3 regions of the Streptomyces sp. NBC_01267 genome follow, and region 3 is predicted to be linked to each of the others. Evidence: predicted binding sites of a transcription regulator. Region 3 holds the regulator's gene; each other region holds the start of a gene.
The links. The regulator HrcA, encoded in region 3, represses chaperone genes, less so after heat shock. The targets are predictions, from matches to a motif close to TTNGCACTCNGNNNNNCNGAGTGCNAA.

Region 1: the regulator HrcA is predicted to act here: its motif matches at 5,293-5,319, upstream of groES (co-chaperone GroES).
Region 2: the regulator HrcA is predicted to act here: its motif matches at 1,899-1,925, upstream of groL (chaperonin GroEL).

What each region holds. Positions count from the first base shown of each region.
Region 1 is NZ_CP108455.1:4,747,304-4,756,758, forward strand. It holds gene OG709_RS21915 (hypothetical protein) at 1-12, shown strand, start outside; gene OG709_RS21920 (TetR/AcrR family transcriptional regulator) at 59-778, opposite strand; gene OG709_RS21925 (hypothetical protein) at 908-1,585, shown strand; gene OG709_RS21930 (alpha/beta hydrolase) at 1,637-3,268, opposite strand; gene OG709_RS21935 (hypothetical protein) at 3,426-3,791, shown strand; gene OG709_RS21940 (class I SAM-dependent methyltransferase) at 3,775-5,019, opposite strand; gene OG709_RS21945 (hypothetical protein) at 5,016-5,252, opposite strand; gene groES (co-chaperone GroES) at 5,466-5,774, shown strand; gene groL (chaperonin GroEL) at 5,889-7,511, shown strand; gene OG709_RS21960 (hydroxyacid dehydrogenase) at 7,673-8,701, opposite strand; gene OG709_RS21965 (carbohydrate ABC transporter permease) at 8,755-9,455, opposite strand, start outside.
Region 2 is NZ_CP108455.1:3,471,255-3,480,709, forward strand. It holds gene OG709_RS15905 (LamG-like jellyroll fold domain-containing protein) at 1-18, shown strand, start outside; gene groL (chaperonin GroEL) at 151-1,776, opposite strand; gene OG709_RS15915 (cold-shock protein) at 2,068-2,271, opposite strand; gene OG709_RS15920 (MoaD/ThiS family protein) at 2,652-2,927, opposite strand; gene thrC (threonine synthase) at 3,026-4,339, opposite strand; SAM riboswitch class I at 4,355-4,482, opposite strand; gene OG709_RS15930 (glucosyl-3-phosphoglycerate synthase) at 4,638-5,576, shown strand; gene OG709_RS15935 (alpha,alpha-trehalose-phosphate synthase (UDP-forming)) at 5,674-7,113, shown strand; gene OG709_RS15940 (YbaB/EbfC family nucleoid-associated protein) at 7,311-7,688, shown strand; gene OG709_RS15945 (WXG100-like domain-containing protein) at 7,755-9,266, opposite strand; gene OG709_RS15950 (hypothetical protein) at 9,269-9,455, opposite strand, start outside.
Region 3 is NZ_CP108455.1:2,369,985-2,379,439, forward strand. It holds gene OG709_RS10910 (S41 family peptidase) at 1-1,741, opposite strand, end outside; gene OG709_RS10915 (ATP-binding protein) at 1,747-2,694, opposite strand; gene OG709_RS10920 (hypothetical protein) at 2,867-3,427, opposite strand; gene OG709_RS10925 (16S rRNA (uracil(1498)-N(3))-methyltransferase) at 3,543-4,301, opposite strand; gene OG709_RS10930 (nitronate monooxygenase) at 4,298-5,371, opposite strand; gene dnaJ (molecular chaperone DnaJ) at 5,475-6,608, opposite strand; gene hrcA (heat-inducible transcriptional repressor HrcA) at 6,609-7,619, opposite strand; gene OG709_RS10945 (MBL fold metallo-hydrolase) at 7,778-8,509, shown strand; gene OG709_RS10950 (DUF3097 domain-containing protein) at 8,520-9,350, shown strand; gene hemW (radical SAM family heme chaperone HemW) at 9,442-9,455, opposite strand, start outside.

The DNA of each region.
Region 1 (9,455 bases), 2.4 Mb from region 3:
GCGGCGGAGTAGTCCGGCTCTTCCGGCGCGCCCGCGCCGGGCGCCGCGTCAGGCGGGTTCAGCGCTTGCTCAGCAGCCCCTCGATGACCGCGTCGAGCTGCTCCGCGATGTCGTACGACTCCGTCATCTCGCGCCAGCGGTCCGCCAGCGCGGTGAGGTGCGGCAGTTCGGCGGCGTCCTCGGCCGTGAGCAGTTCGGGGAAGAGGCGCCCGTCCCCGGGCTGTTCGGCGGCGCGTTTCGCCAGGGCGTTGCGGAAGACGAGGTCGCCGTAGGCGCAGTGCCAGATGGTGCGGTACGCGCGCACTGCCTGGGTCTCACTCAGTCCGCAGGCCAGACCCGAGCCGATGATCTCGTCGACCATCCACAGCGCGGACTTGTCGGTGAGCTCGCCGAGGGTGAGGATCTCCACCACCCAGGGGATCTGCAGCAGTACGTCATGCATGTGAACCGAGACGGCGAGCATCCGCGCGCGCGGATCCGACGGGAGTTCGGGGCGGGGGAAGCCGTCCGCGATTCCGGCCAGGGTGAGCATCAACAGCTCGTCCTTGTCGCGCACATGGTGGTAGAGCGCCATCGGGGTGACGCCGACCTCTTTGGCGACCCGACGCATGGACAGGGTGTCGACGCCCTCCTCCTCGATGATGCGGCGGGCGATCCCGACGATCTTCTCCGGCTCGACCCGACGCGGCCGTCCGACAGCTCGCTTGGCGGTCGGACCTGCCTCGCCGTGTGTTCCCCGCTGTGTTCCGGTCGCCGCCGCGCTCTCGTCTCCTGGCACTCGCCCATTCTCCATCTCCCTTCTCCCGTTGTTTCTGTACGCGTACAATAATCTGTGCGGGATGAGGAACTCACCGCCTTTCCGAACGAAGCTGATCCCGGCCCCATGCGCTCGCTAGAGTCTGGTGCCGTGTCACTCCCGGATCTCGACCCCGCCCGCCGATACGCCCTCGCGCGGCAGTTGATGAACACGCTGGAAGCCGAATTCCCGGGTTCCGTAGCCGAGTTGCGGGGTTCGCTCGCCTCGGGTGCGGCGGATCCGTACAGCGACATCGATCTCGCCTGGACCGTGCCCGACGCGGATTTCGACGCCTGTCTGGCGGGCGTCGAGGCCTGCCTGGGACGTGTGCGGGACGTCGCTTCGCTGCGCAGCGACCCCGATCTCCAGCGGTCGCGCAAACGGCGGCTGCTGTTCGTCGCGTTCCGGGATCTGCCGCTGTTCTGGCGGCTGGACCTGGAGATCTCGGCGCGATCGGTGGCCGGAGACCCCGCGTACGACCGCGACAACCCGGCGGCGCGCGGCGACGACTGGTCCGCCGCAGCCAGCGCGCTCGCCAATGCCGTGGCCGTCGTCAAAGCGGTGCTGCGCCAACGGCCGGACGTGGCAGCAGGGTTGCTGGAGCGCGGTCTGCGGCGGGTCGGTGTGGCCGGGGACGCGGCAGTGGCGGCAGCAGAAGCAGGGACGGCGAGCGGGCGCTGGCAGGCGGGTGTCGTACGGCTCGCCGATGCGGCCGTACGGCACGAGCCCGCCCAGCGCCCCCTCGCCGACCGGGTCAGACGTCTCGCCGCGGAACTGCTGGAGCCCTGAGCGGCGCCCCTCCCGGGCACACCCGCGAGGGGCGGACGCCAGGCGCTCGCGTCACGAACAGCTCGTCCCGTACGCCGGGACCTTCCCGTCCAGCAGATACGCGTTCGCCGTGCCGTCGATGCACGCGCTGCCCTTGCCGTACGAGCAGTGTCCCTCGCCGCCCTTCCAGCTCACCAGCACGCCCACGCCCCGGCCGAGCCGGTGTGCCATCCGCTCGGCGCCGCCGTACGGGGTCGCGGGGTCGCCCGTGTTGCCGATGACCAGGATCGGCGGGGCGCCGTCGGCGTTCACCTCCATGCGCTTCGTGGCCCCCTCGACCGGCCAGTACGTGCACTGGTTCAGCGCCCAGGCGAACTGTGCGCCGAACAGCGGGGACGCCTTGCGGTAGGCGGGCAACTGCCGCTGGATCTCCGCCTGCTGGACCGGCACGCCGAAGTCCGCGCAGCTGGTCGCCGAGAAGACGTTGTTGCTGTTCGCGTAGTGGCCCTTGGCGTCGCGGCCCGTCATCTGGTCGGCCACGGCCAGCAGCGCGGACGGGTCGTGGCTGCGGAGATACCCGGCCACCGCGCGGGAGATTCCCGACCAGCCGGAGGCTGGGGAGTACAGCGCGCCCTCGATCGCGGTGAGTGCCAGCGAGTCGTTGAGCTTCCGGCCGCCCGGGGCGGTCGCGGGGTGCTTCTCCAGACCGGACACCAGGTCGATCAGTACCTGCTCGACCGCCTTCGGGGTGGAGCGGTGCAGCGGGCAGAGGTACGTGGCGGCCACGCAGGCCCGCGCGTAGTGGTCCAGGGCCAGTTGGAAGCCCTTGAGCTGGTAGAGCGCCCCGTCCTCGTAGTCCTTGTCGGGGTTCATGACACCGTCGAGAACCATCCGGCCGACCTGCTGCGGGAAGAGGTGGGCGTAGGTCGCGCCCAGTTCCGTACCGTAGGAGAAGCCGTAGTAGTTCAGCTTCTCGTCCCCGACGGCCGCGCGGATCCGGTCCAGGTCCCGGGCCACATCGGTGGTCCGCAGGTGGGGGAGGAGCGGGCCGGACTTCTGCTCGCACCGCGTCGCGAAGTTCCGGGTGGCGTCCATCCAGGCCTTGGCCTCGGCCGGGGTGTCCGGGGTGGAGTCGACGGCGTTCAGCGCGTCGGTCTCCCGGTCGGTGAGGCAGTGCACGGGGGCGCTGTTGCCGACCCCGCGCGGATCGAAACTCACCAGGTCGTAACGGGTGTTGAGCTTCGCGAAGGTGGGGCCGAAGGCGGGCAGCGCGTCGACCCCGGAGCCGCCGGGGCCGCCGAAGTTGTAGACCAGCGAGCCGAGGCGCTTGCCGGGGCCGGTGGCGCGGTGCCGGATCAGGGCCAGCGGGACGGTCCTGCCGCCGGGGGCGGCGTAGTCGAGCGGGACGTCCAGGGTGGCGCAGGTCCACCCGGCGCCGGGCGCCTTGCCGCCGCCCTGGTCCACGGAGGGTGCGGGGCAGGCGGCCCAGACCGGCCGCTGGTGCGGCTTCGCCGGGGTGGTGGCGGCTGCCGTGCCGCCGAGCAGCAGGGACGTGGCGGTCGCGCAGCCCACCGCGCAGCCCACCGCGCGGACCACGGCCCGGCGGAGCGGCCGGGCGTACGGCTCGCGGTACGGCCTGCGGGGCGACGAGCGATGGGGCTTACGGGACGTCACATTACGCGGCGTCACATCATGAGGCGTCATGTCGATCATCTTCGGGTGACCGTGCCCGTCGCGCCTCGCGCACGGGCCGTACGGGGGACCCCCGGGCACCCCCGTGAGTTGTCCACAGGCCTACGGCTCCGGACGCACCTGCGCGTAACCTGGAATCGGACACGTACTCCAGGGGGAGGGGTCGCAAGTGCAGTGGTTCTGGTGGGTATTCGCCTTCTTCATGGTGGGCGGTTTCGGCTGGATCGCCGACGCCGGCCGCACCGCGCTGCGCACACGCCACGAGCGCAGGATGGAACGGCTGGAGACGGCCGAGCGGGAACGACGGGAGATCGAGGCCGCGCACAGACCGCCCGAGCCGGTCTGCGGCTGCACGCACCATCTCGCCAAGCACGACCGGCAGGGCAAGTGCCACGAGACCGTCGAGATACCGACGGCCTGGGACGAGAACAAGAAGCCGGTGGGTTTCGAGCCCGGCGTCTGCAACTGCCAGCAGTACGTGGGACCGCAGCCGCTCTCCCAGGTCTACGCGGACGAGCTCACCGACCTGGCGTGACCGCCGTCGCGGGCCGCCCGACGAGCATGGTGGGTGCGCCCGCGACCCGGGTGAGGAAGACCGTCGCCGCGTTCGGCCCCTGTGGCTTCACCTTGCGGCGCACCTCTTCCGGCTCGACCGCCGAACCGCGCTTCTTGACGGTCAGGTTGCCCACCTCCCGCTCGCGCAGCAGGGCCTTCAGCTTCTTCAGACCGAAGGGGAGGGCGTCGGTGATCTCGTAGGCGGTCGCGTACGGCGTGGGGCGCAGCTCGTCCGCCGTGATGTACGCGATCGTCTCGTCGATCAGCCCGCCGTCCAGCTCCTCGGCGGCCTCGGCGACCAGATGGGCGCGGATGACGGCGCCGTCCGGCTCGTACAGGTACCGGCCGAACGGCCGGACCGGCGGGTCGGGCAGACCGCGGCCGGTGAGGACCGCGCCGGAGGGGAGCAGGGTGGCGCGGCGCAGCCCCGGTCGCGTACCGAACCAGAGCACCGCCTCCTTGACGTCCCCGCCGTCCGAGATCCACTCCGCCTCGGCGTCCGCGGGGATCATCTCGTGCGGGATGCCGGGGGCGATCTTGATGGCTCCGGTACCGCCGCGTACCGCCTCGGTCGCCCAGGACAGCGGTGGTGAGTACGCCTCGGGGTTGAAGATCCGGCCCCGCCCGCCACGGCGTGCGGGGTCGACGAAGACTGCGCCGTGCGAGGCGGTGTCGGACGGGGCGGTGCCGGACGGAGCGGCGTTGGACGGCGCGCTGTACGGGGCCGTGTCGATCTCCTGCACGTCCGCGCAGCGCACCTCGATCAGGTCGCTGAGGCCGAGGGCGACGGCGTTGGCCCCGGCCACGGCCGCCGTCAGCGGATCGCGGTCGACCGCCAGTACGGAGATCCCGGCGCGGGCGAGCGCGATCGCGTCCCCGCCGATGCCGCAGCAGAGGTCGGCGACGCTGCGTACATCCAGCTCGGCCAGGCGGCGGGCGCGGTGTTCGGCGACGGAGCGGCGGGTGGACTGCTCGACACCGTTGGGCGTGAAGAACATCCGGTACGCGTCCTCGGCCCCGAACTTCGCCACCGCCCGCTGCCGCAGCCGGGCCTGGGCCAGCGCGGCCGTGACCAGTTCGGCCGGGTACGCGCGGCGCAGCCGGGTGGCGACGGCCAGTTCCTGCGCGGGGTCGTAGTCCCGCAGGGATGCCAGCAGGGCGGGGCCCTCGTCGGTGAGCAGCGCGGAGAAGGAGTCGAGGTCGGTCACCGGTCCATTGTGGGCCTTGACCGGTAGAGCGAGTCGAGGGCGATGCTCATGGGGAAGGGGACGGCGAGCCGCCGCACCACCTGGCTGTGGAAGCCGGTCTGCGGCGACCTCATGACGAGCGCTCCGTCGATGAGCTCGAACCGCGGTGCCGACGGAGGAATCCGGTCCGGATCGTCCACCGTCCAACCGCCGGGCGGTGGAGGGAACCAGTCGGGGAGCGGTTCCGCGGTCATGGCGGCAACGGTGGCGGCGCTCGGACATCGACGGGCCGAATTGGCACTCCGCTTGACCGAGTGCTAACCGCCGTCCTAGTCTCAGTTCTGGCACTCCCCACGGGAGAGTGCCAAATATGGCGACGGGCCGGTCCGGCACCCGCGACGACGGATCCATCCGGTCGCCACCCAAACAGTTCACCCCGTGAGATCTCCGAAGGGGGAGACCGGATCGTGTCGACAACCAGCTCCAAGGTTGCCATTAAGCCGCTTGAGGACCGCATCGTGGTCCAGCCGCTCGACGCCGAGCAGACCACGGCCTCCGGCCTGGTCATTCCGGACACCGCCAAGGAGAAGCCCCAGGAGGGCGTCGTCCTGGCCGTGGGTCCGGGCCGCTTCGAGAACGGCGAGCGTCTTCCGCTCGACGTCAAGACCGGCGATGTCGTGCTGTACAGCAAGTACGGCGGCACCGAGGTGAAGTACAGCGGCGAGGAGTACCTCGTCCTCTCGGCTCGCGACGTTCTCGCGATCGTCGAGAAGTAATTCACCGACGTTTTTCTTGATCTGCGCCCCTGGCCCCCCACATCTGCTGTGTTCGCACACCGAGTGACGGGCACCAGGGGCGCAGTTCTTTTTTGAGAGGACTGAATCAGCTCCATGGCGAAGATCCTGAAGTTCGACGAGGACGCCCGTCGCGCCCTTGAGCGCGGCGTCAACAAGCTTGCCGACACGGTCAAGGTGACGATCGGCCCCAAGGGCCGCAACGTCGTCATCGACAAGAAGTTCGGCGCGCCCACCATCACCAACGACGGTGTCACGATCGCCCGCGAGGTCGAGCTCGACGACCCGTACGAGAACCTCGGCGCGCAGCTGGTGAAGGAGGTGGCGACCAAGACCAACGACATCGCGGGTGACGGCACCACCACCGCCACCGTGCTGGCCCAGGCGCTCGTCCGCGAGGGCCTGCGGAACGTCGCCGCCGGCGCTTCCCCCGCCTCGCTGAAGAAGGGCATCGACGCCGCGGTCAAGGCTGTGTCCGAGGAGCTCCTCGCGACCGCCCGTCCGATCGAGGACAAGTCCGACATCGCTGCCGTCGCCGCGCTCTCCGCGCAGGACAAGCAGGTCGGCGAGCTCATCGCCGAGGCGATGGACAAGGTCGGCAAGGACGGTGTCATCACCGTCGAGGAGTCCAACACCTTCGGTCTGGAGCTGGACTTCACCGAGGGCATGGCCTTCGACAAGGGCTACCTCTCGCCGTACATGGTGACCGACCAGGAGCGTATGGAGGCCGTCCTCGACGACCCGTACATCCTGATCCACCAGGGCAAGATCGGTTCGATCCAGGACCTGCTGCCGCTGCTGGAGAAGGTCATCCAGGCCGGTGGCTCCAAGCCGCTGCTGATCATCGCTGAGGACGTCGAGGGCGAGGCCCTGTCGACCCTGGTGGTCAACAAGATCCGTGGCACGTTCAACGCCGTCGCGGTCAAGGCCCCCGGCTTCGGCGACCGCCGCAAGGCGATGCTCGGCGACATGGCCACCCTCACCGGTGCCACGGTCATCGCCGAGGAGGTCGGCCTCAAGCTCGACCAGGCCGGTCTGGACGTGCTGGGCTCCGCCCGCCGCGTGACGATCACCAAGGACGACACCGTCATCGTCGACGGCGGTGGCAAGTCCGACGAGGTCGCCGGGCGCGTCAACCAGATCAAGGCCGAGATCGAGTCCACGGACTCCGACTGGGACCGCGAGAAGCTCCAGGAGCGCCTCGCGAAGCTGGCCGGCGGCGTGTGCGTGATCAAGGTCGGCGCCGCCACCGAGGTGGAGCTGAAGGAGAAGAAGCACCGTCTGGAGGACGCCATCTCCGCGACCCGCGCCGCGGTCGAGGAGGGCATCGTCTCCGGTGGTGGCTCCGCTCTGGTGCACGCCGTCAAGGTGCTCGAGGGCAACCTCGGCAAGACCGGCGACGAGGCCACCGGTGTCGCGGTCGTCCGCCGCGCCGCTGTCGAGCCGCTGCGCTGGATCGCCGAGAACGCCGGTCTTGAGGGCTACGTCATCACCGCGAAGGTTGCCGAGCTCGACAAGGGCCAGGGCTTCAACGCCGCGTCCGGCGAGTACGGCGACCTGGTGAAGGCCGGCGTCATCGACCCGGTCAAGGTCACCCGTTCCGCGCTGGAGAACGCCGCGTCCATCGCTTCGCTGCTGCTCACGACCGAGACCCTGGTCGTCGAGAAGCCGGCGGAGGAGGAGCCCGAGGTGGGCCACGGCCACGGCCACTCGCACTGAGGCTGAATCACCGCACGGCTGAGGCCCGGCACCCCTGCGAAGGGGTGCCGGGCCTCAGTGCTTTCCGCTTCCGGGCCGTTCGTACGGGTCCGGTTCCCGGATACCCGGCGCTCCCAGGTTGTCCGGGCACCGGGGTTGCCCAGGGCCTGTTTCCCGGCCGGTTACGCGGAGTGGTTCAGGTCCGACGGAAGCACCGGGTCCGCGAACTCCTGCCCGGACGCGTACCGTTCGAGCTCGTCCAGCGCCTGGTCCGCCATCCGGTACAGCTCCCCGCCGAGCGATCCCGCGACATGCGGCGTCAGCAGTACGTTCGGCAGGTCGTAGAGAGGCGATCCCGCGTACGGGGTCTCGGGATCCGTCACATCGAGCACGGCGTGCAGCCGCCCGCCCGCCAGCTCGGGCAGCAGCGCCGCCTCGTCGATCAGCGAGCCCCGCGCGGTGTTGATCAGCGTCGCCCCGTCCGGCATGGCCGCCAGCTGACGGGCGCCGATCATGTGCCGGGTGGCGGGGAGCTGCGGCGCGTGCACCGACACGATGTCGCTGCGGGTGCACAGTTCGTCCAGCGGGACCGCTTCCACTCCGAGCACGGCGGCCCCGGCCGCGTCGACGAACGGGTCGTACAGCAGGACCCGCAGGTCGAAGGGGCGCAGCAGCTCGATCACCCGGCGTCCGATGCGGGACGCGCCGATGATGCCGACGGTGCGGCGGTAGTTGCCCGCGCCTTCGAGTGCGTCCCGCCAGTCCTGGTCGCCGCGCATCGCGCGGTACCGGTGCGCGGACTGGAGCACCTGCTTGTTGGCGAAGAGGATCGCGGCGAGCGTGTACTCGGCGACGGGCAGGGCGTTGGCCGCGGCGGCCGAGGCGACGGTGATGCCGCGCTCCCAGCAGGCCTCGGTGATGTGGTGCTTGACCGAGCCCGCCGCGTGGACGACGGCCCGCAGCCTGGGCGCCGCGTCCAGGACCTGAGGGGTGAGCGGGGTCGCTCCCCAGCAGGTGAAGAGGACTTCGGCCTCGGCGAGGGCGGCGGCGACCTCGGGGGTGGGGTCGGCGAGGTCGTGGGCGACCAGTCGGCTGTCCGTACGGGCCAGGGCGGTGAGCCGGACGTGGTGGCGCTCGGTGAGCAGGCGCTCGGCGATGCCGGGAGCCATGGCGAGCAGGACGCCCGGCCGATTGTCAGTGGCGTGGTGCATGGTGGTCCCAGTGCTCCTTCTCGGGTGCTCCGGCGGGGGTCAAGAGGCGGGGGTCACTTGACACTTCCGGCTGTCAGGCCGGCCTTCCAGTGCCGCTGGAGGGAGACGAAGGCGACGATCAGGGGGATGACGGCGAGCAGGGACCCGGTGACGACGAGCGGATAGAAGCTCGGCTCGCCGTGGGTGTTGGTGTTCCAGGAGTACAGACCGAGGCTCAGCGGGAAGAGGTTCCGGTCCGAGAGCATCACCAGGGGGAGGAAGAAGTTGTTCCAGATCGCGGTGAACTGGAAGAGGAAGACGGTCACGAACCCCGGCATGACCATGGGAAGACCGATCGACCAGAAGGTGCGCAGCTCGCCCGCCCCGTCGATACGGGCGGCCTCCAGCGCCTCGTTCGGGATGTAACCGGCGCTGAAGACCCGGGCGAGATAGACGCCGAAGGGGTTGACCAGCACCGGGATCAGCACCGACCAGTAGGTGTTGACGATCCCGATCTTGCTGGCGAGCAGGTACATCGGCAGCGCGAGCGCGGTGGTGGGCACCAGCACGCCCAGCAGGACGAGGCCGAAGAGCTTCTCCTTGCCGCGGAATTCGTACTTGTCGAAGGCGTACCCGGCGGCGACACAGATCAGCGAGCAGACGACAGCGCCGACGCCCGCGTACAGCAGGCTGTTGCCGTACCAGCGGAAGTAGACGCCGTCCCCGTAGGAGGCCAGGTCGGACAGGTTCTGGCCGAGGTTGAAGCCCTTGAAGG
Region 2 (9,455 bases), 1.1 Mb from region 3:
GAGTTCATGAACGCCTAGGCCGTGTGCACTCCTCGGTGAGATGCACACACGCCTGGGTGAGGTCCGGCGGAAACGCCCGAGGGCGGTACCCCTGTGAAAACAGGGGTACCGCCCTCGGTTCGTACAGCGATGGAGCTACTGAGCCGGGGCTCAGAAGTCCATGTCACCGCCCGGCATGCCGCCCGGAGCGCCGCCGGGGGCGGCCTTCTCCGGCTTGTCGGCGATGACGGCCTCGGTGGTGAGGAACAGCGCGGCGATCGACGCGGCGTTCTGCAGCGCGGAGCGCGTGACCTTCGCCGGGTCGATGATGCCCTCGGCGATCATGTCGACGTACTCGCCGGTCGCGGCGTTCAGGCCGTGACCGATCGGGAGGTTGCGCACCTTCTCGACGATGACTCCGCCTTCGAGACCACCGTTGACGGCGATCTGCTTCAGCGGGGCCTCCAGCGCGAGCTTCACGGCGTTGGCGCCGGTCGCCTCGTCACCTTCGAGCTCAAGCTTCTCGAACACCGCGGAAGCCTGGAGCAGGGCCACGCCACCACCGGCGACGATGCCCTCCTCGACGGCCGCCTTCGCGTTGCGAACGGCGTCCTCGATGCGGTGCTTGCGCTCCTTGAGCTCGACCTCGGTCGCGGCACCGGCCTTGATGACGGCCACGCCGCCGGCCAGCTTCGCGAGGCGCTCCTGGAGCTTCTCGCGGTCGTAGTCCGAGTCGGAGTTCTCGATCTCGGCGCGGATCTGGTTGACGCGACCCTGGACCTGGTCGCTCTCACCGGAGCCGTCGACGATCGTGGTCTCGTCCTTGGTGATGACGACCTTGCGGGCGCGGCCGAGCAGGTCCAGCCCGGCGTTCTCCAGCTTGAGGCCGACCTCCTCGGAGATGACCGTGCCGCCCGTGAGGATGGCGATGTCACCGAGCATGGCCTTGCGGCGGTCGCCGAAGCCCGGGGCCTTGACGGCAACGGACTTGAAGGTGCCACGGATCTTGTTCACGACCAGCGTGGACAGGGCCTCGCCCTCGACGTCCTCCGCGATGATCAGCAGCGGCTTGCCGGACTGCATGACCTTCTCGAGAAGGGGGAGCAGGTCCTTCACGTTGCCGATCTTGGAGTTGACGATCAGGATGTAGGGGTCGTCGAGCGACGCCTCCATCCGCTCCATGTCGGTGGCGAAGTACGCCGAGATGTAGCCCTTGTCGAAGCGCATGCCCTCGGTGAGCTCAAGCTCAAGACCGAAGGTCTGCGACTCCTCGACGGTGATGACGCCTTCCTTGCCGACCTTGTCCATCGCCTCGGCGATGAGCTCGCCGATCTGGGTGTCAGCGGCGGAGATGGAGGCGGTCGAAGCGATCTGCTCCTTGGTCTCCACGTCCTTGGCCTGCTCCAGCAGAGCGGCGGAGACGGCCTCGACGGCCTTCTCGATGCCACGCTTGAGGGCCATCGGGTTGGCACCGGCGGCGACGTTACGGAGGCCCTCACGGACCAGCGCCTGGGCGAGGACGGTCGCGGTGGTCGTACCGTCACCGGCGACGTCGTCCGTCTTCTTGGCGACTTCCTTGACCAGCTCGGCGCCGATCTTCTCGTACGGGTCCTCGAGCTCGATCTCCTTGGCGATGGAAACACCATCGTTGGTGATCGTGGGGGCGCCCCACTTCTTCTCGAGGACGACGTTACGGCCCTTGGGGCCGAGGGTGACCTTGACGGCGTCGGCGAGCTGGTTCATCCCGCGCTCGAGACCGCGCCGTGCCTCCTCGTCGAACGCGATGATCTTGGCCATGTGAAGTGGTCCTCCCGGACAGGGGTGGATGCGTCAGACCTGGCGGCGCCCGCGACGGACGGCCTGCGTGCCTGGTGGTTCCTTGCCCCACCTGGCCTGCGGGCCTCGCCAACCCGGTCTTTCTGTCACTCTCACTGGGAGAGTGCTAACGCAATGATTAGCACTCGACCCCCTTGAGTGCAAGCGCCTTCAAGGATCCGTGGACGCGCGCGGACGCACGAGAGGCCCGTACCCCGCTGTGGGGTACGGGCCTCTCGGCGTGAGTGCGTCGGTGGCCGATCGCGCCTTGGATCAGACGGCGAGTTTGACCATGTCCGCCTGCGGACCCTTCTGGCCCTGCGAGATCTCGAACTCAACTCGCTGACCCTCTTCAAGGGTGCGGTAGCCGTCCATCTGAATCGCGCTGTAGTGGACGAAAACATCCGCACCACCGTCGACCGCGATGAAGCCGTACCCCTTCTCCGCGTTGAACCACTTGACGGTGCCCTGAGCCATGCCTAACTCCCCTATAACTGGCCCTTGCAGAGGCCCGCACTCCGCGGGACCCGGGTCAGACCTTGCGCCGGAGCGCGTCGACCGCGGCTGAATGTATCTGCCCAACTGCCCTCTGCAACAGGTCAATCGGACGAGAATTCTGTGCATGGCCGAACGCCCCATTGGGCGGATTTCCGGGGATCCTCGGGCAAGTCAGGCCAGGCAAAGGGCACTTACGACGCAAAGGGATCCAACACTTTGCCCACAGCTTGTCGCGTTCTCATATGCGCGCGGCACGGACGATCAAGGGGGCTGCCCCAACTCTACCCCGTTCAACCCTACGGAATTGCCCCCTCCGCTTCGTTCGCGGAGGGGGCAACAGGAAGACGGTGGGGGCTTGCTCAGCCGCCGGCGACGGCCGGGATGATCGAGATGCCCGCGCCGTCCGGCGTGGCCGTCTCCAGGCCCTGCTCGAAGCGGACGTCGTCGTCGTTCACGTACACGTTCACGAAGCGGCGCAGCTTGCCCTGGTCGTCCAGGACGCGGGCCGCGATGCCCGTGTGGTTCTTCTCCAGGTCGGCGATGACCTCGGAGAGGGTGCCGCCGTCGGCGGCGACCTCGGCCTGGCCGCCGGTGTACGTACGGAGGATGGTGGGGATGCGGACCTTGACGCTCATGCGGGTTGCCTTCCAGGAGTCGGGTGGCGGGGTGCGGGACGGACGGGACCGGCGGGACCGGCGGGAGGGGCGGGAGGGGCGGCCGGGGGCCGCAGACCTCAGCTCTTCGCCAGTCCGGCCTCGCGGAACGCGTCCAGGGTCGGACGGATCGTCGCGGTGGGGCCGGACGTCGGCGCGACCGCGTCCAGCGTCTTGAGGCCGTCGCCGGTGTTGAGCACGACGGTGCTGAGCGCCGGGTCGAGCAGCCCGGCTTCGAGCAGCTTCTTCGTCACCCCGACCGTCACCCCGCCCGCGGTCTCCGCGAAGATGCCCTCGGTCCGGGCCAGCAGCTTGATCGCGTCGACGATCTGCTCGTCGTCGACGTCCTCGACCGCGCCGCCGGTACGCCGGGCGATGTCCAGGACGTACGGCCCGTCCGCCGGGTTCCCGATGGCCAGGGACTTGGCGATGGTGTTCGGCTTCTGCGGCCGTACGACGTCCTGTCCGGCCTTGAACGCGGTGGAGACCGGCGAGCAGCCCTCCGCCTGCGCCCCGAAGATCCGGTACGGCTTGTCCTCGACCAGACCGAGCTTGATCAGCTCCTGGAGCCCCTTGTCGATCTTCGTGAGCTGCGATCCCGAGGCGATCGGGATGACGATCTGGTCCGGCAGCTGCCAGCCGAGCTGCTCGCAGATCTCGTACGCCAGGGTCTTGGAGCCCTCGCCGTAGTACGGGCGGAGGTTGACGTTGACGAAGCCCCAGCCCTCGCCGATCGGGTCACCGATCAGCTCGGAGCAGAAGCGGTTGACGTCGTCGTAGTTGCCCTCGATGCCGACCAGCTCACCGCCGTACACCGCGGCCATGACGACCTTGCCCTGCTCCAGGTCGTGCGGGATGAACACGCAGGAGCGGAAGCCGGCGCGGGCGGCGGCGGCGCCCACCGCACCGGCCAGGTTGCCGGTCGACGAGCAGGAGAGCGTGGTGAAGCCGAAGGCGCGGGCGGCCTCGACGGCGATGGCGACGACGCGGTCCTTGAAGGAGTGCGTCGGATTGCCCGAGTCGTCCTTGATGTGCAGGCCACCGGTGATGCCCAGCTCGCGGGCCAGGTTGTCGGCCTTGACGAGCTTGGTGAAGCCGGGGTTGAGGCTGGGGTGCGAGGCCACGTCGGCGGGGACGGGCAGCAGCGGGGCGTAGCGCCAGATGTTGTTCGGCCCGGCCTCGATGCGCTTCTTCAGCTCGTCGGGGGAGCCGCTCGGCAGGTCGTACGCCACTTCGAGCGGCCCGAAACAGGACGCGCAGGCGAACAGGGGGCCCAGCGGGAAACGCTCTCCGCACTCGCGGCAGGAAAGAGCGGCGGCGGGTCCGAGATCCACGGTGTCCGAAGCGGTCCCGGCGTTCTCGGAGGTGGTGCTTGCGACAGTCGGCACAGTCATGCTGGCGAGGTCCTCTCCTCATCTTCCTCGCGACGTACTTCGCCGCAAGACGGAATTGGCACCTTCCCCACCATGACCTCGCGGTCGGCAGGAGGGTTGCCGGGACTTCAACGGGCCGTTCCCTCAGTCCCTCTGGATGAGCGCTTATGACTCCGGGCCACGAGGCCCGGGTGTTTGTCAGCGAGCTGACCCCCGGCATGCGACGGTCATTCGCGTTGTTCAAGACTGTAACCGAAGGCAAGGACGGTTGAGATAGTCGTCCGAACCGCGAGATGGCTCACAGTCAAGGAGACGCGCCGTGCTGGATGAGGTGGACCGCTGGCTGACCAGGCGTTCCTGGTCGGCGGCCGATCGCCCGCTGGACCGGCTGACCGCCGCCAAACGGGGCGTCGGAGTGAGTGTCGTGCTCCCCGCGCTCAACGAGGAGGCGACGGTCGGCGCGATCGTCAGGACCATCCGGCGCGAGCTGATGGAGGCCGTGCCGCTGGTCGACGAGCTGGTCGTCATCGACTCCGGTTCCACCGACCGCACGGCCGAGGAGGCCGCCGCGGCGGGCGCACGGGTGGTGCACCGGGACGAGATCCTGCCGCGCATTCCGGCCGTCCCCGGCAAGGGCGAGGTGCTGTGGCGCTCACTGCTGGTGACCGGCGGCGACATCGTCTGCTTCGTCGACGCCGACCTCAGGGACTTCTCGGCGGACTTCGTCTCGGGGATCGTCGGGCCGCTGCTGACCGACCCCGATGTGCAGTTCGTGAAGGCCATGTACGACCGGCCGCTCGGCGAGGAGCCGGGCCAGGGCGGGCGGGTGACCGAGCTGGTGGCCCGGCCGCTGCTCAACCTGCACTGGCCCCTGCTGGCCGGTTTCGTCCAGCCGCTCGGCGGTGAGTACGCGGTACGCCGCTCGCTCCTCGAACAGCTCCCCTTCCCCGTCGGTTACGGGGTCGAGCTGGGCCTGCTCGTCGACGCGCTGCACACGGTGGGGCTGGACGCCCTGGCCCAGGTCGACGTCGGCTCGCGCGTCCACCGCCACCAGGACGGGCTGGCGCTGGGGCGGATGGCCGCGGCGATCTACCGGACCGCGCAACTGCGGCTGTCGCGCGGGCACCTGGTGCGGCCCCGGCTCACCCAGTTCGAGCGGGGTCCGGGCGGCTTCACGCCCCGTACCTACACGGTGGACACGGAGGAACGGCCGCCGATGCGCGACATCGAGGAGTACGCGGCCCGGCGGGCGGCGTAGGGCCTCTCGTCTGGATCACGCCGGGCTCACGGGGTGTGGCACGCACGCTTCGCCCGCCCGAGGTTTGCCCGCTTCCGGCGCGGGCTAGGTTCGCGTCATGGCCTCTCCGCATGCCGCCCGTGTACATGCCGCCCGCGTCCTCGTCGCCTCCAACCGGGGGCCCGTCTCGTACACCCTCCGTGACGACGGCGAGCTGGAGGCCGCACGCGGTGGCGGCGGGCTCGTCTCCGGGCTCTCCGCGATCGAGGGCGACACCGACTCCCTCTGGGTGTGTGCCGCGCTCGGTGACGGTGACCGTGCGGCAGTCCGGCGCGGGTTCGGCGAGGACGGTGTGCGGATGCTCGACATCGACGCCGAGGTGCACGCCGCCGCGTACAACGGCATCGCCAACTCCGTGCTGTGGTTCGTCCACCACATGCTCTACCAGACGCCGCTGGAGCCCGTGTTCGACGTGGCGTTCCGGCGCCAGTGGGACGCGTACCGCACGTACAACCGCGCCTTCGCCGACGCGCTGGCCGCCGAGGCCGCCGACGGGGCCGCCGTGCTGGTGCAGGACTACCACCTGGCCCTGGTGCCCGGCATGCTGCGCGAGCTCCGGCCCGACCTGCGGATCTCGCACTTCTCGCACACCCCGTGGGCGCCGGTCGAGTACTTCCGGCTGCTGCCCGACGACATCGGTGCGGAGCTGCTGCACGGCATCCTGGGCGCCGACCGGGCGGGATTCCTGACCCGGCGCTGGGCCGACGCCTTCGTCGCCTGCTGCACGGCGGTCGTGGGCGGCACCGGGGACACCGCGGTCTCGGTGCACGGCCTCGGCGCCGACGCCGACTTCCTGCGGGAGCGGTCCCACCGGCCGGACGTGGACGAACGGATGACGGCGCTGCGCGAGCGGATCGGCGGCGGTGGTGGTGAGAGTGCGGGGGACCGGAAGACGATCGTCCGGGTGGACCGCACCGAGCTGTCGAAGAACATCGTGCGCGGGCTGCTCGCCTTCCGGGAACTGCTCGACGCCCGGCCCGAGTGGCGCGGCCGGGTGGTGCACATGGCGTTCGCGTACCCGTCCCGGCAGGACCTCGCGGTCTACCGCGACTACATGACCGAGGTGCGACGCGTCGCCGACGACATCAACTCCCGTTACGGGACGCCCGACTGGACCCCGGTCGCGCTCTACCTGAAGGACGACTTCGCGCGCTCGCTGGCCGCGTACCGGCTGGCGGACGTCGCGCTCGTCAACCCGATCCGCGACGGGATGAACCTGGTCGCGAAGGAGGTCCCGGTCGTCTCGGACCACGGGTGCGCCCTGGTGCTCTCCCGGGAGGCGGGGGCGTACGAGGAGCTGGGCGACGACGCGATCACCGTGAACCCGTACGACGTGAGCGCCACCGCCGACGCCCTGCACCGGGCGCTCACCATGCCGGACGCCGAACGCGCCGAGCGCACCGGCCGGCTGGCCGCCGCGGCGACCGCGCTGCCGCCGCAGCAGTGGTTCCTGGACCAGTTGAACGCGCTGACCTCGGGAGAGCAGGGCGGCGGCTGACCTCGGGAGAACGGACGGGCGACTGACCGCGCGCGCTCGGGCCGGGACTCGGCGAACGCTCATGGAACGCCCTGAAATGCCCTGCGGATCAAGCACGCGTCAAAGATCTCCGGCGCCCCGGCCGGTGCCCTCCGCGCGCGCTTAGCGTGGTGCCGAATGCACCCGAGACGTGGGCGAACAGCAGGAGTGACCGAAGAATGAGTTCCGCGTACGACAACCGACTCGCGGCGCTGATGGGCGAGTTCACCGAGCGCATGTCACTCGTCCGCGGCGCGCAGGAGTCACTCGAAGGGCAGTCCGTCACCGCCCGTTCCAAGGACCGGTCGGTGACGGTCGTGGGGGATGTCCGGGGCGGCATCCGGCAGATCACGTTCGACACCGACGACTTCCGCGACATGGCCCCCGCCGAGCTGGGCGCGCTCCTGGTGGGGACGATCGCCGAGGTCAGGCAGCAGGCCTCGGCGAAGGTGCGGGAGGCGTTCGCGCCCGTGGTGGCGGCGAGCGCGGGGCCGGAGGACCTGGCCGCGCTGGAGGAGCTGAAGCGGTCCCTGCGCGGGATGCCCGAGCAGAAGTGACCCCCTGAGGGGCTCGTGAGGGTCGTGACCGCAGTACTTCTCAGGGGCTCGTGACCGCGGTGCCCCTCAGGGGTTGAGGATCCGCGTGATGTCGTCGGCGGTGGGCACGGCCTCCGGCTGGTTGACGGTCGTCGTGCCGTCTCCCCAGTGGACCGTCTCGGTCCCGTCGGGTGCGGTCTCGATCCAGATGCCGTCGGGCCGGGTGACCGTCGTCGTACCGTCACCCCAGTGGACCGTCGCGGTCCCGTCGGCCGTGCTCTCCACCTTCGTACCGTCCGCCAGGGTGCTCGTGCTGGTGCCGTCGCCCCAGTGCACGGTCTCCGTACCGCCGGGCGCGCTGTCGACCCTGATCCCCTCCCCGAGATGGGTGGTGGTGCTGCCGTCGCCCCAGTGGACGGTCCCCGTCTCCCCGGGGGCCGCGCTCTCTCCCCGTACCCCGTCCGGCCAGGTGATCGTCGAACCGTCGGCGGTGGTGGTGATCCGGGCACCGTTCTCGTACGTCGTGACCGTGCCGCCCGCGGGACGGCCCCCGGAGCCGCCCGCGGGATCGCCCCCGAAGAGCTTGTCGCCCGCCTTCTGCCCGTAGTCGTCGAGGTACTTCCCCGGTGAGAGGGACCCGAAGTCGTGCGGGTTCAGGGTGCTCAGTCCCTTCCCCTTGATCCCGCCGAACGCCCCGTTCATCGCCCCGTACGTCACGTCGGAGCCCGGGGCGTTGCCCATCGCCGCGTCCTGGGCAGCCGCCTCCGCCGTACCGGACGCCGCTCCCCAGAGCGCGGCGAACGGTGCGCCGGCGCCGAACTTGGTGAGGTTGTTCCGGAATCCCTTGGGCGTCGACCCGTCGAAGAGCTTCGTGGGGAACGCGTCCCCGAGCAGCTTCCCGCCCCCCTTGGTCAGCCCCTTGCCGATCCCCTTGCCGAGGCCGCCCGTGCCGAAGCCCACGAGCGCGCCGACCGCGCCCGCGGTCGCCGCCTTGCCGACCTCGCCCCAGTCGATGCCGCCCGGCCGGTGGCCGCGGCGCATCTCGTCGAGCTGGGCGACCAGGTCCCAGCCCACCTGCTGGAGTTCGGAGTCCACCACGTGCGCGACGAGCCTGATGATCGCCTTGCGGATGAAGCGGACGATGACGGCACGGGTGAGTGCCATCTCCGCCGGGATGGCCGCCTCGCTGGCCCCGAAGGTGAAGAACGACATGGCCACGGCGATGGCGATCTCCACCGCCAGGGCCACCAGCATCCCGATGATCTCGATGCGCAGGGTCTCGATCTCCAGCGCCATCGCCTCCAGCGCCCCGGCGAGCGCCTCACAGGCATCGGCGATGGCCGGGAGGTACGGTTCCGCGCCCCGGGTGAGGTCGTCGGCGTACGCGTGGAATGCGGCCCCGGTCTGCCCGGTCACGCCCCGGTCGACCGCCGCCGACGCCGAGACCACCAGCGCCACGATGTCGTTGACCGCTGTCTCCGCGTCGCGCCAGCCGGTGGCCAGGTACCGCAGGTCGTCCGGGTTGCCCTCCGGCCAGTCGTTGCCGACCAGGATCTCCAGCAGGGTCTGCACGCCCGGGGGAACGGTGGTGGCCGCCATCTCTACTCCGCCTCGCCCTGTTCCCCGCCGAACGCGGTGTCCGCCAACGCGGAGGCATGGCCCTCCGCGCCCTCCAGCACCCCGTGCACGGCGCCGATGTCGTCCACCAGCTTCCGGAAGATGGCCTCCAGCGTGTCGATCGCCCCCTGGACGACGACTGCCGGACCGCTGCCGTCGTCCCCCGCGTAG
Region 3 (9,455 bases):
GCAGCCAGAGCAGCCCGTCCCTGGCCGCGCGCAGCGTGGAGTAGCTCGCGGCCTCGACGGGCAGCGGCACGATGCGGTCGGCGAGTCCTTCGAGGTCGATCCGGGTGACGGGCAGCGCGGTCGCGGTGTCGTGCTCGTCGCCGTCCTTGTCCTTCTCGGTGGGGCGGCCGTGGCGCTGCGGCCCGAACGGAGAGGGGGTGGTGGCGGCGAGCGTGAGCAGGTGCGGACGACAGGCGCCGACGAACGCGAGGTCGAAGACGTGCTCGTCGTAGACCGGGTCGAAGGCCCGCTCGGAGAGGAAGGCGAGGTGCTTGCCGTCGGGGGTGAACGCCGGCTGGAAGTCCCGGAAGCGCAGGGGGGTCGCCTCGGCCACGGTGAGATCCGCGAGGTTCGCGAGCTTGAGCTGGCGCAGCTGCTCCGGGCCGGGGTGCGACCAGGCCAGCCAGGCCGAGTCGGGCGAGAAGACCAGGCCGGAGGCGTCGCCGTCCGTGCTGCGGTCCACTTCGCGCACCTCGCCGGTGTCGCGCTCGACGACCAGTACCCGCCCGTCGTGCGCGGCGACGGCGAACCGGCTGCCGTCGGGGGCCGCCGCGAGTCCGAGCACCCGGCCGATCCGGCCCTGGGCGAGGCGGCGCGGGGCGGCGCCCGGTACGGCGCCGGTGGCGGGGGCGCACTCCAGGGCGTCGTCGCCCTCGGCGTCGGTCACCCAGACGACGTGCTCGGCGCCCTCGGCGCGGAAGGTGCGGGGCAGCCTGGCCCGTACGCCGGGTTCGGTGGCGAGTGCGCGGGCCGGGCCCTCCCGGTGGGTGACCCAGTGCACGGCGCCGCGCGACTCGACGGCGCTGCCGCGGCCGGTGCGGTCCGGGGACGCGGTGTGCAGATGGTGTCCGGCGCGTACCGGATGGGGCTGGAGGTCGGCGCGCTGACCGCCGAGGCGGACCTCGACGCGGCGCGGTTCGGCGCCTTCGAGGTCGTCGACGATCCACAGTTCGCCCGCAGACGCGTAGACGACGCGGGCACCGTCGGTGGCTGCGTGGCGGGCGTAGAAGCCGTCGATGCCGGTGTGCCTGCGCAGGTCCGAGCCGTCCGGGAGCGAGGAGTAGAGCGCGCCGACGCCTTCGTGGTCGGAGAGGAAGGCGATGCGGTCGCCCACCCGGAGCGGGCACTCGATGTTCCCGTCGAGGTCCTCGTGGACGCGTACGAAGTCGCCCCCGGTCTCGCCGGTCCACAGCTTGCCCGCGGTGCCTCCCCGGTACCGCTTCCACCTGGCCGCCTCGCGCCCCATGGTCGCGGAGAGCAGCAGCACCTGCTCGCCGGGACCGTACGCGAGGGAGCCGACCGGACCGTACGGCAGGGTCCGCGCCGGTCCCCCGTCGACCGGAACGGCCCGTGCCCAGGTGCGGCGCAGCGAGGCCTGGCCGTGCGTGCTGATGGCCAGCACCTCGCCGTCCGGGGTCCAGCCGCGTACGGAGGTCCGGGCGTCGCCCCAGTAGGTGAGCCGCTTCGACGGGCCGCCGTCCACCGGCGCGAGGTGCACTTCCGGCGCCCCGTCCCGGGTGGACGTCCAGGCGACCCACGCCCCGTCGGGGGATATGCGGGGATGGTTGACGGGCCGGTTGTCGGCACTGACCCGCCAGGCACGGCCCCCGTCGAGCGGGGCCACCCAGACGTCGTCCTCTGCGGTGAATGCGATCAAGTCGCCCTGGACATGCGGAAACCGAAGGTAGGAAGGGTGCGTCACGTGTGTCAGCTTAGGCTGGAGATTCCCTGGGCGTCTCCTAAGCCTGCGAGCCTCAGTTGTCCGTACTCGCGGTGGGCGAGCGGCAGTCGGTACGTCCCGTTGCCCTGGGGAAGCACCACGGACGAGCGCACCAGTGCGCCGAGTGCGGCCCCGCCGGGAAAGACCGTACGGACCTGCTCCTCGGTGAACTCACCGGTGAACGCGGACAGTCCGGCCCACAGCAGCCGTTCCGCCCTGGAGCACAGGTCGTGGCTCCACTCGACGGCGCGCAGCAGGCTGCGGTGCCTGACGGGTTCCCTGGGGCCGTCGGTGAGGACGGTGAGGCGCCCGCCGGGGGCGGAGAGCGTGCCGTACAGCTGCTGTGCGGGGATCAGCCGCAGCGTGCGGGCGGCGAGCAGGGTGGACAGCGGGTCGCCGTCGAGCCGGCACGCCAGCAACCGGGACCAGTAGTCGGGCAGTTCCACGTCGTGCGCCGCGGCGCTCTCCTGGAGCAGTTCGGCGGTCCGCTCGGGGGGCAACGGGCTTACGGCCGTCAGCTGTTCGCCCGGTACGTCGAGCGGCTTGCGGCTGGTGGCCAGTATCTGGAGCTCGGGACAGGTGTCGTACAGCCTGCCCACCAGGTAGGCGCAGCCGGTGAGTACGTGTTCGCAGGTGTCCAGGACGAGCAACCCCTGGCTGCGGGTGAGCAGTTCGAGCACCGCGTGCACCGGGTCGGCGCCCGGTTCGGGCGAGGCGTGCAGGGCGTCGGCGACTGCGTACGGGACGAGCGCCGCGTCCCGGCATGCGGAGAGGTCGACGCGGTGGACGGGCAGGCCGACGGCGTCGGTGACACGGTCGGCCAGATAGGTCTTGCCGACGCCACCGGGACCGGTGAGGGTGACGATCCGGGTGGCGGCAAGGCGGTCGGCGAGGGCGCCGACCTCTGGTTCGGAGAGATCGGAGAGAACGGCCATGGGTACACCCTGGCCGGAACGAGGCGGTTGTGCGCGGGTGCGGGCCGAAGATCCGTACACCTATCTCTGCTGATGGGGATACCTAGGCGGCTACCTAAAACCGGTCGTCGCACTGCCGTCTGCCGCAGGTCCGGATCAAGCCGGGCGGGCTGTCAGGGGCCGTCGGTGGCGGCTACTTGCCGGGGTACTGCGTGACGGTGGCCGTGACGGTGACGGTCACCGTCGGCCGGACGCCACCGCTGTTGTCGCTGGTGCCGCCGCTGTTGCTGCCGCCACTGTTGTTGCCGTTGTTGCTGCCGCCGTTGTTGTTGCCTGGCGGGGCTGCGGCGCAGTTGCCGAGCAGCGTGGCCCGGAAGGCGAGCTGCCCGCCGACCGTGCTGGTCAGATCTCCGCGCACGCACCGCCCGTCGACGGTCTTGGTCACCTTGCCCTTGATGGTGATGTCCTTGCGGTCCTTGGTCCTGCCCTGGCAGTCGACCCGCGCCACGTCGCGCACGGACGCGGACGGAGTGGGGGACTTGCCGTCGCCGACATCCGCGGTGCAGGTCAGCCAGTCGACGCGGACCCCGTGGCCCTCCAGGGCGCTGGTGCCGGTGCGGTCGGTGGTGTACGCGATGGACGCGGTGTTCACCCCGTCGACGGGATCGCAGGCCGCGATGCCCGCAACTGCCGCTGCGGTGGCGCCGATTGCCGCGAGGAGTGACCGGTAGCGTACGAGTCTCGATGCCCCCATATGCGGCAGGGTCCCACCGGGGCGGCCCGCTGTGTAGCCCTATTGCGGTCACTTCACCCTTGTGGGCGCACGACCGGGCCTCTGCACCCCCCGGTCGTGATCCAAACGAAAGGCCCTAACTCCAGCGACCCGTACGCGCCAGCAGCAGGGCCGCTGCCACCGTTCCCGCCGTCGACGTCCGCAGCACGCTCCGGCCCAGCCGGTACACGCCCGCACCGGCGGCGGTGAACGCCGCCAGCTCCTCCGGCGACACGCCCCCCTCGGGCCCGACGACCAGCATGATCTCCCCCTCCGCGGGCAGCTCCGCCGACGCCAGCGCCTCGCTGCCGTACTCCTGGTCCTCGTGCAGCACCGCGGCGAAGTCGGCCTCGGCGAGAAGCGCGGCGACCTGCTTGGTGCTCAGGGCGTCCGCGACCTCGGGGAAGCGGGTCCGGCGGGACTGCTTGCCCGACTCGCGGGCCGTACTGCGCCACTTGGCAAGGGACTTGGCGCCCCGTTCGCCGCGCCACTGGGTGATGCAGCGCGACGCCTGCCACGGCACGATCGCGTCGACGCCGGTCTCCGTCATCGTCTCGACGGCGACCTCCCCGCGGTCGCCCTTGGGCAGTGCCTGGACGACGGTGATCCGGGGCGCCGGCGGCGGCTCCTCGGTCCAGGAGTCCACCTGGAGCACCAACTGGTCCTTGCCCTCGGCGGCCAGGACCACGCACCGGGCCCAGTGGCCCGCGCCGTCGGTCAGTACGACGTCCTCCCCCGCCCGCAGCCGCTTCACGGACACCGCGTGCCGGCCCTCGGGCCCGTCCAGGACGAACCGGCCGCCGGGGTCGGTCTCGAATGTGCGGGCTCCGTCGACGACGAACACGGGCGCGGTCATGACGTGCTCCCGGGAGCCGATGCGGCGCGTGCCGCGTCCAGTTCGGCGATCAGTACCTCGACGAGCTGGCCCGCGGGCAGCTCGCGCGCGAGGCGGTGGCCCTGCCCGGCCCACAGCGCCATGCCCTGCGCGTCGCCCACTGCGGCGGCGGCCTTGCGCAGCCCGGCGGTGAGGCGGTGCACCTGGGGGTAGGCGGCGGGCGCGTACGGGCCGTGCTCGCGCATGAAGCGGTTGACGAGGCCGCGCGCCGGGCGGCCGGAGAACGCCCGGGTGAGTTCCGTGCGGACGAAGAGCGGGTTGGTCAGTGCCTGTTTGTGCAGGACGTTCGCCCCGGACTCGGGGCACACCAGGAAGGCCGTGCCGAGCTGGGCGGCGTCCGCGCCCGCCGCGATCACCGCGGCGATCTGCGAGCCGCGCATGAGTCCACCCGTGGCGACGACCGGCAGCTGGACGGTCTCGCGTACCTGGGTGATGAGCGACAGCAGGCCGATCCCGGTGCCGTCCGTCTGCGGGTCGTCGCGGTGGGTGCTCTGGTGGCCGCCCGCCTCGATGCCCTGCACACAGACCGCGTCGGCGCCGCACCACTGGGCGGTCTGGGCCTCCTCGGCCGTGGTGACGGTGACGACCGTGAAGGTGCCCGCCCGGTCGAAGGCGTCCAGCACGTCACGGGAGGGGCAGCCGAAGGTGAACGAGACGACCGGGACCGGGTCGTCGACGAGGATCGCGAGCTTGGCCTCGTACCCGTCGTCCGCACTGCCCTGGACGTCGCCGAGCGGCGTCTCGTACCAGGTGGACTCGCCCGCGAGCTGATGGCTGTAGACCTCGACGGCGGCCGGGTCGGCGTTCTCCGGCTGCGGCATGAAGAGGTTCACGCCGAACGGCAGGGAGGTCAGCCCCCGCAGCTGCTTGATCTCCTCGTACATGCCGTCCGCGGTCTTGTACCCGGCGGCGAGGAAACCGAGACCGCCGGCCTCGGATACGGCGGCGGCGAGCTGCGGGCCTGAAGCACCGCCCGCCATGGGGGCCTGCACGATCGGATATCGGCAGAGATCGGCGAGTACGGAGGACATGACCGCATGGTGTCACGTCCTCCGTACGGCGCCGAAATCACGCGCGGCCCGGATTCTCCCGGGGCAACTCCCGGAATCCCCGGCCACAAGGACAGCCCGACGGCTACCGCCCGTTGAACGCGTCCTTCAGCCGCGAGAACAGCCCCTGCTGACCCGGCTGGAACTGGCCGGTGGGCCGTTCCTCGCCGCGCAGCTTCGCGAATTCGCGCAGCAGCCGCTCCTGCTCCGCGTCGAGTTTCGACGGGGTCAGCACCTCGACGTGCACGATCAGGTCGCCGCGACCACCGCCCCGCAGATGCGTGATGCCGCGCTGGTGCATCGGGATCGACTGGCCGGACTGCGTGCCCGGCCGGATGTCGACCTCCTCCAGCGCGTCCAGGGTCTCCAGCGGCACCTTCGTGCCGAGCGCGGCTGCCGTCATGGGGACGGTCACCGTGCAGTGCAGATCGTCGCCGCGCCGCTGGAAGACCGCGTGCGGCAGCTCGTGGATCTCGACGTACAGGTCACCGGCGGGGCCGCCGCCGGGGCCGACCTCGCCCTCGCCCGCGAGCTGGATCCGGGTGCCGTTGTCGACACCGGCCGGGATCTTGACGGTGAGCGTGCGGCGGGAGCGGATGCGCCCGTCGCCCGCGCACTCGGGGCACGGGGTCGGCACGACCGTACCGAAGCCCTGACACTGCGGGCAGGGCCGCGAGGTCATGACCTGGCCCAGGAAGGACCGGGTGACCTGCGAGACCTCACCGCGTCCGCGGCACATGTCACAGGTCTGGGCCGAGGTGCCGGGGGCCGCGCCCTCGCCGCTGCACGTCGTACAGACGACGGCGGTGTCGACCTGGATGTCCTTCGTCGTACCGAAGGCCGACTCGTTGAGGTCGATCTCCAGCCGGATCATCGCGTCCTGGCCGCGCCGCGTACGCGACCTCGGCCCGCGCTGGGACGCCGTACCGAAGAACGCGTCCATGATGTCCGAGAAGTTGCCGAAGCCGCCCTGGCCGAAGCCGCCGGCTCCGCCGCCCGCCTGCGAGAGCGGGTCGCCGCCGAGGTCGTAGACCTGCTTCTTCTGCGGGTCCGACAACACCTCGTAGGCGGCGTTGATCTCCTTGAAGCGTTCCTGCGTCTTGGGATCGGGATTGACATCCGGGTGGAGCTCACGCGCCAGCCTGCGGAATGCCTTCTTGATCTCGTCCTGGGAAGCGTCGCGGCGCACGCCGAGAATGGCGTAGTAGTCCGTGGCCACTTACGACTCCGCCAGGATCTGTCCGACGTAACGTGCCACTGCGCGTACCGCTCCCATCGTTCCGGGGTAGTCCATGCGGGTCGGTCCGACCACGCCGAGTTTGGCGACTGCCTCGTCGCCCGAACCGTAGCCGACGGCGACGACCGAGGTGGACGTCAGGCCCTCGTGGGCATTCTCATGCCCGATGCGTACGGTCATGCCCGAGTCCTCCCCGAGCAGTTTGAGGAGCACGACCTGCTCCTCGAGTGCTTCCAGCACCGGCCTGATGGTCAGTGGGAAGTCATGTCCGAAACGGGTCAGATTGGCGGTACCGCCGATCATCAACCGCTCCTCGGTCTCCTCGACCAGGGTTTCGAGCAGGGTCGCGAGCACCGTGGAAACCGTACCCCGGTCCTCCTGCTCGAAGGACTCGGGAAGGTCCTGCACCAATTGTGGTACGTCCGCGAAGCGGCGTCCCACGACCCGGGCGTTGAGCCGGGCCCGGAGATCCGCCAGCGACGTCTCACCGAAAGGCGCCGGACAGTCGATCATGCGCTGCTCGACCCGTCCGGTGTCCGTGATCAGCACGAGCATCAGCCGGGCGGGCGCGAGTGAGAGCAGTTCCACATGCCGGACCGTGGAGCGGGTCAGCGAGGGGTACTGCACCACGGCCACCTGCCGGGTCAGCTGCGCGAGCAGCCGCACCGTCCGGCCCACCACGTCGTCGAGGTCGACGGCGCCGTCCATGAAGTTCTGGATGGCGCGCCGCTCGGGCGACGACAGGGGTTTGACGCCCGCGAGCTTGTCGACGAACAGCCGGTAGCCCTTGTCCGTCGGGATGCGCCCCGCGCTCGTGTGGGGCTGGGCGATGAAGCCCTCGTCCTCCAGGGCCGCCATGTCGTTGCGGACCGTGGCCGGCGAGACGCCGAGCCGGTGCCGCTCGGTGAGCGCCTTGGAGCCGACGGGCTCCTCGGTGCCCACATAGTCCTGGACGATGGCGCGCAACACTTCGAGTCTGCGTTCGCTGAGCACCCGCGCACACCTCCAGCTGTCGATCTCGGAGCCTTCTTGGCACTCTGTGCGTTCGAGTGCCAATGACCACCCAGTGTACGGCGGAGAGGTTCACCGCTGGCAAGGGCAGCCCGTCACGCCGTCGCGCCGGTACCTGCCGTCCGGGATAGCGTCGCCGCATGGACGCCCCTTGGGAAGACTCCGGCTGGGAACACCTGGCGGCGGATGTCGGCCGGCGCCGTCTCCCCGGCTGGGACGCGACGGTCGGACTGGTGGCCGGGACGGACGCCGCGCTGCTGTACGACACCGGCTCGACGCTCCGCGAGGGCCGGGAGATCCGCATCGCCGCCGAGGCGCTTCTCGGCGGCCGGAGAGTGACGCACATCGCACTGAGCCACCCGCACTTCGACCATGTGCTGGGGACGGCGGCCTTCGCCGGGGTCCAGGTCTACGGAGCGGCGGGCCTGGACGGTCTGCTGGCCCGCAACTCCCGTGGGGCCGAGGTGCTGCGGCACGACGCGGTACGCCACGGGGTCCCGGCGTCCCAGGCCGCGGAGGCGGTGGCCCATCTGGTCGCCCCGCACCACATGGTCTCCGGCGAACTGACGCTGGACCTGGGCGGACGGCAGGTCGTCCTGGCCGACTGCGGCCCCGGCCACACCGGGCACGACCTGGCCCTGTACGTCCCCGGCAGCCCCGGCGTCGTCTTCTGCGGCGATCTGGTCGAGGAGTCGGGCGAGCCGCAGGCGGGCCCGGACGCCTTCCCGGCGCAGTGGCCCGCGGCGCTGGACCGGCTGCTGGCGCTGGGCGGCGAGGACGCGCGGTACGTACCGGGGCACGGGGCCGTGGTCGACGCGGCCTTCGTCCGCGCCCAGCGGGATGTGCTGGCAGCGCGCTCCGGGGTGTCGTAGCGTCTGCGGAATGCGCAGCTACAGCCCGGACCTCACGCCGCCGTGGAAGAAGCAGACGCCCGCCCGCGAGGTCGCGGCCGAGCCCGATCTGGTGGTCGAGGAGATCGCCACCGGGTTCTGCGGTGCGGTGATCCGGTGCGAGAAGACGGCCGAGGGGCCGACGGTCACGCTGGAGGACCGGTTCGGCAAGCACCGGGTGTTCCCGATGGGGCCGCGCGGTTTCCTGCTGGAGGGCCGCCCGGTCACCCTGGTGCGCCCCACCGCGGCTCCGGTGCGCCCGTTGCGTACGGCCTCCGGGTCGGTGGCGGTCCCCGGGGCCCGCGCCCGGGTCGCGCGGGCCGGGCGGATCTATGTGGAGGGGCGGCACGACGCCGAGCTGGTGGAGCGGGTGTGGGGTGACGACCTGCGGATCGAAGGGGTCGTCGTCGAGTACCTGGAGGGCATCGACGATCTCCCCTCGATCGTGGCGGAGTTCGGCCCCGCGGCGGACGCGCGGCTGGGTGTGCTGGTCGACCACCTGGTGCCCGGCTCCAAGGAGTCCCGGATCGCCGCGGAGGTCACCGGCGACCACGCGCTGGTCGTGGGGCACCCGTACATCGACGTCTGGGAGGCGGTGAAGCCGTCGTCGGTGGGGATCCCGGGGTGGCCGCGGGTGCCGCGCGGACAGGACTGGAAGACGGGGGTCTGCCGGGCGCTGGGGTGGCCGGAGAACACCGGGGCGGCCTGGCAGCGGATTCTCTCCTGCGTGCGGTCCTACCGGGATCTGGAGCCGGAGCTGCTGGGGCGGGTGGAGGAGCTGATCGACTTCGTCACAGCTGATTCCAGCCCCTCCGGCGTTTGAGGAGCGGGGTCCGGGCGGAGCCCCCGTACGGACGGCCCGCGCACAGGACTCCGCCCGGACACGGGCGGCCCGCGCGCAGGGCGACCAGGCCTCAGTCGACCAGGT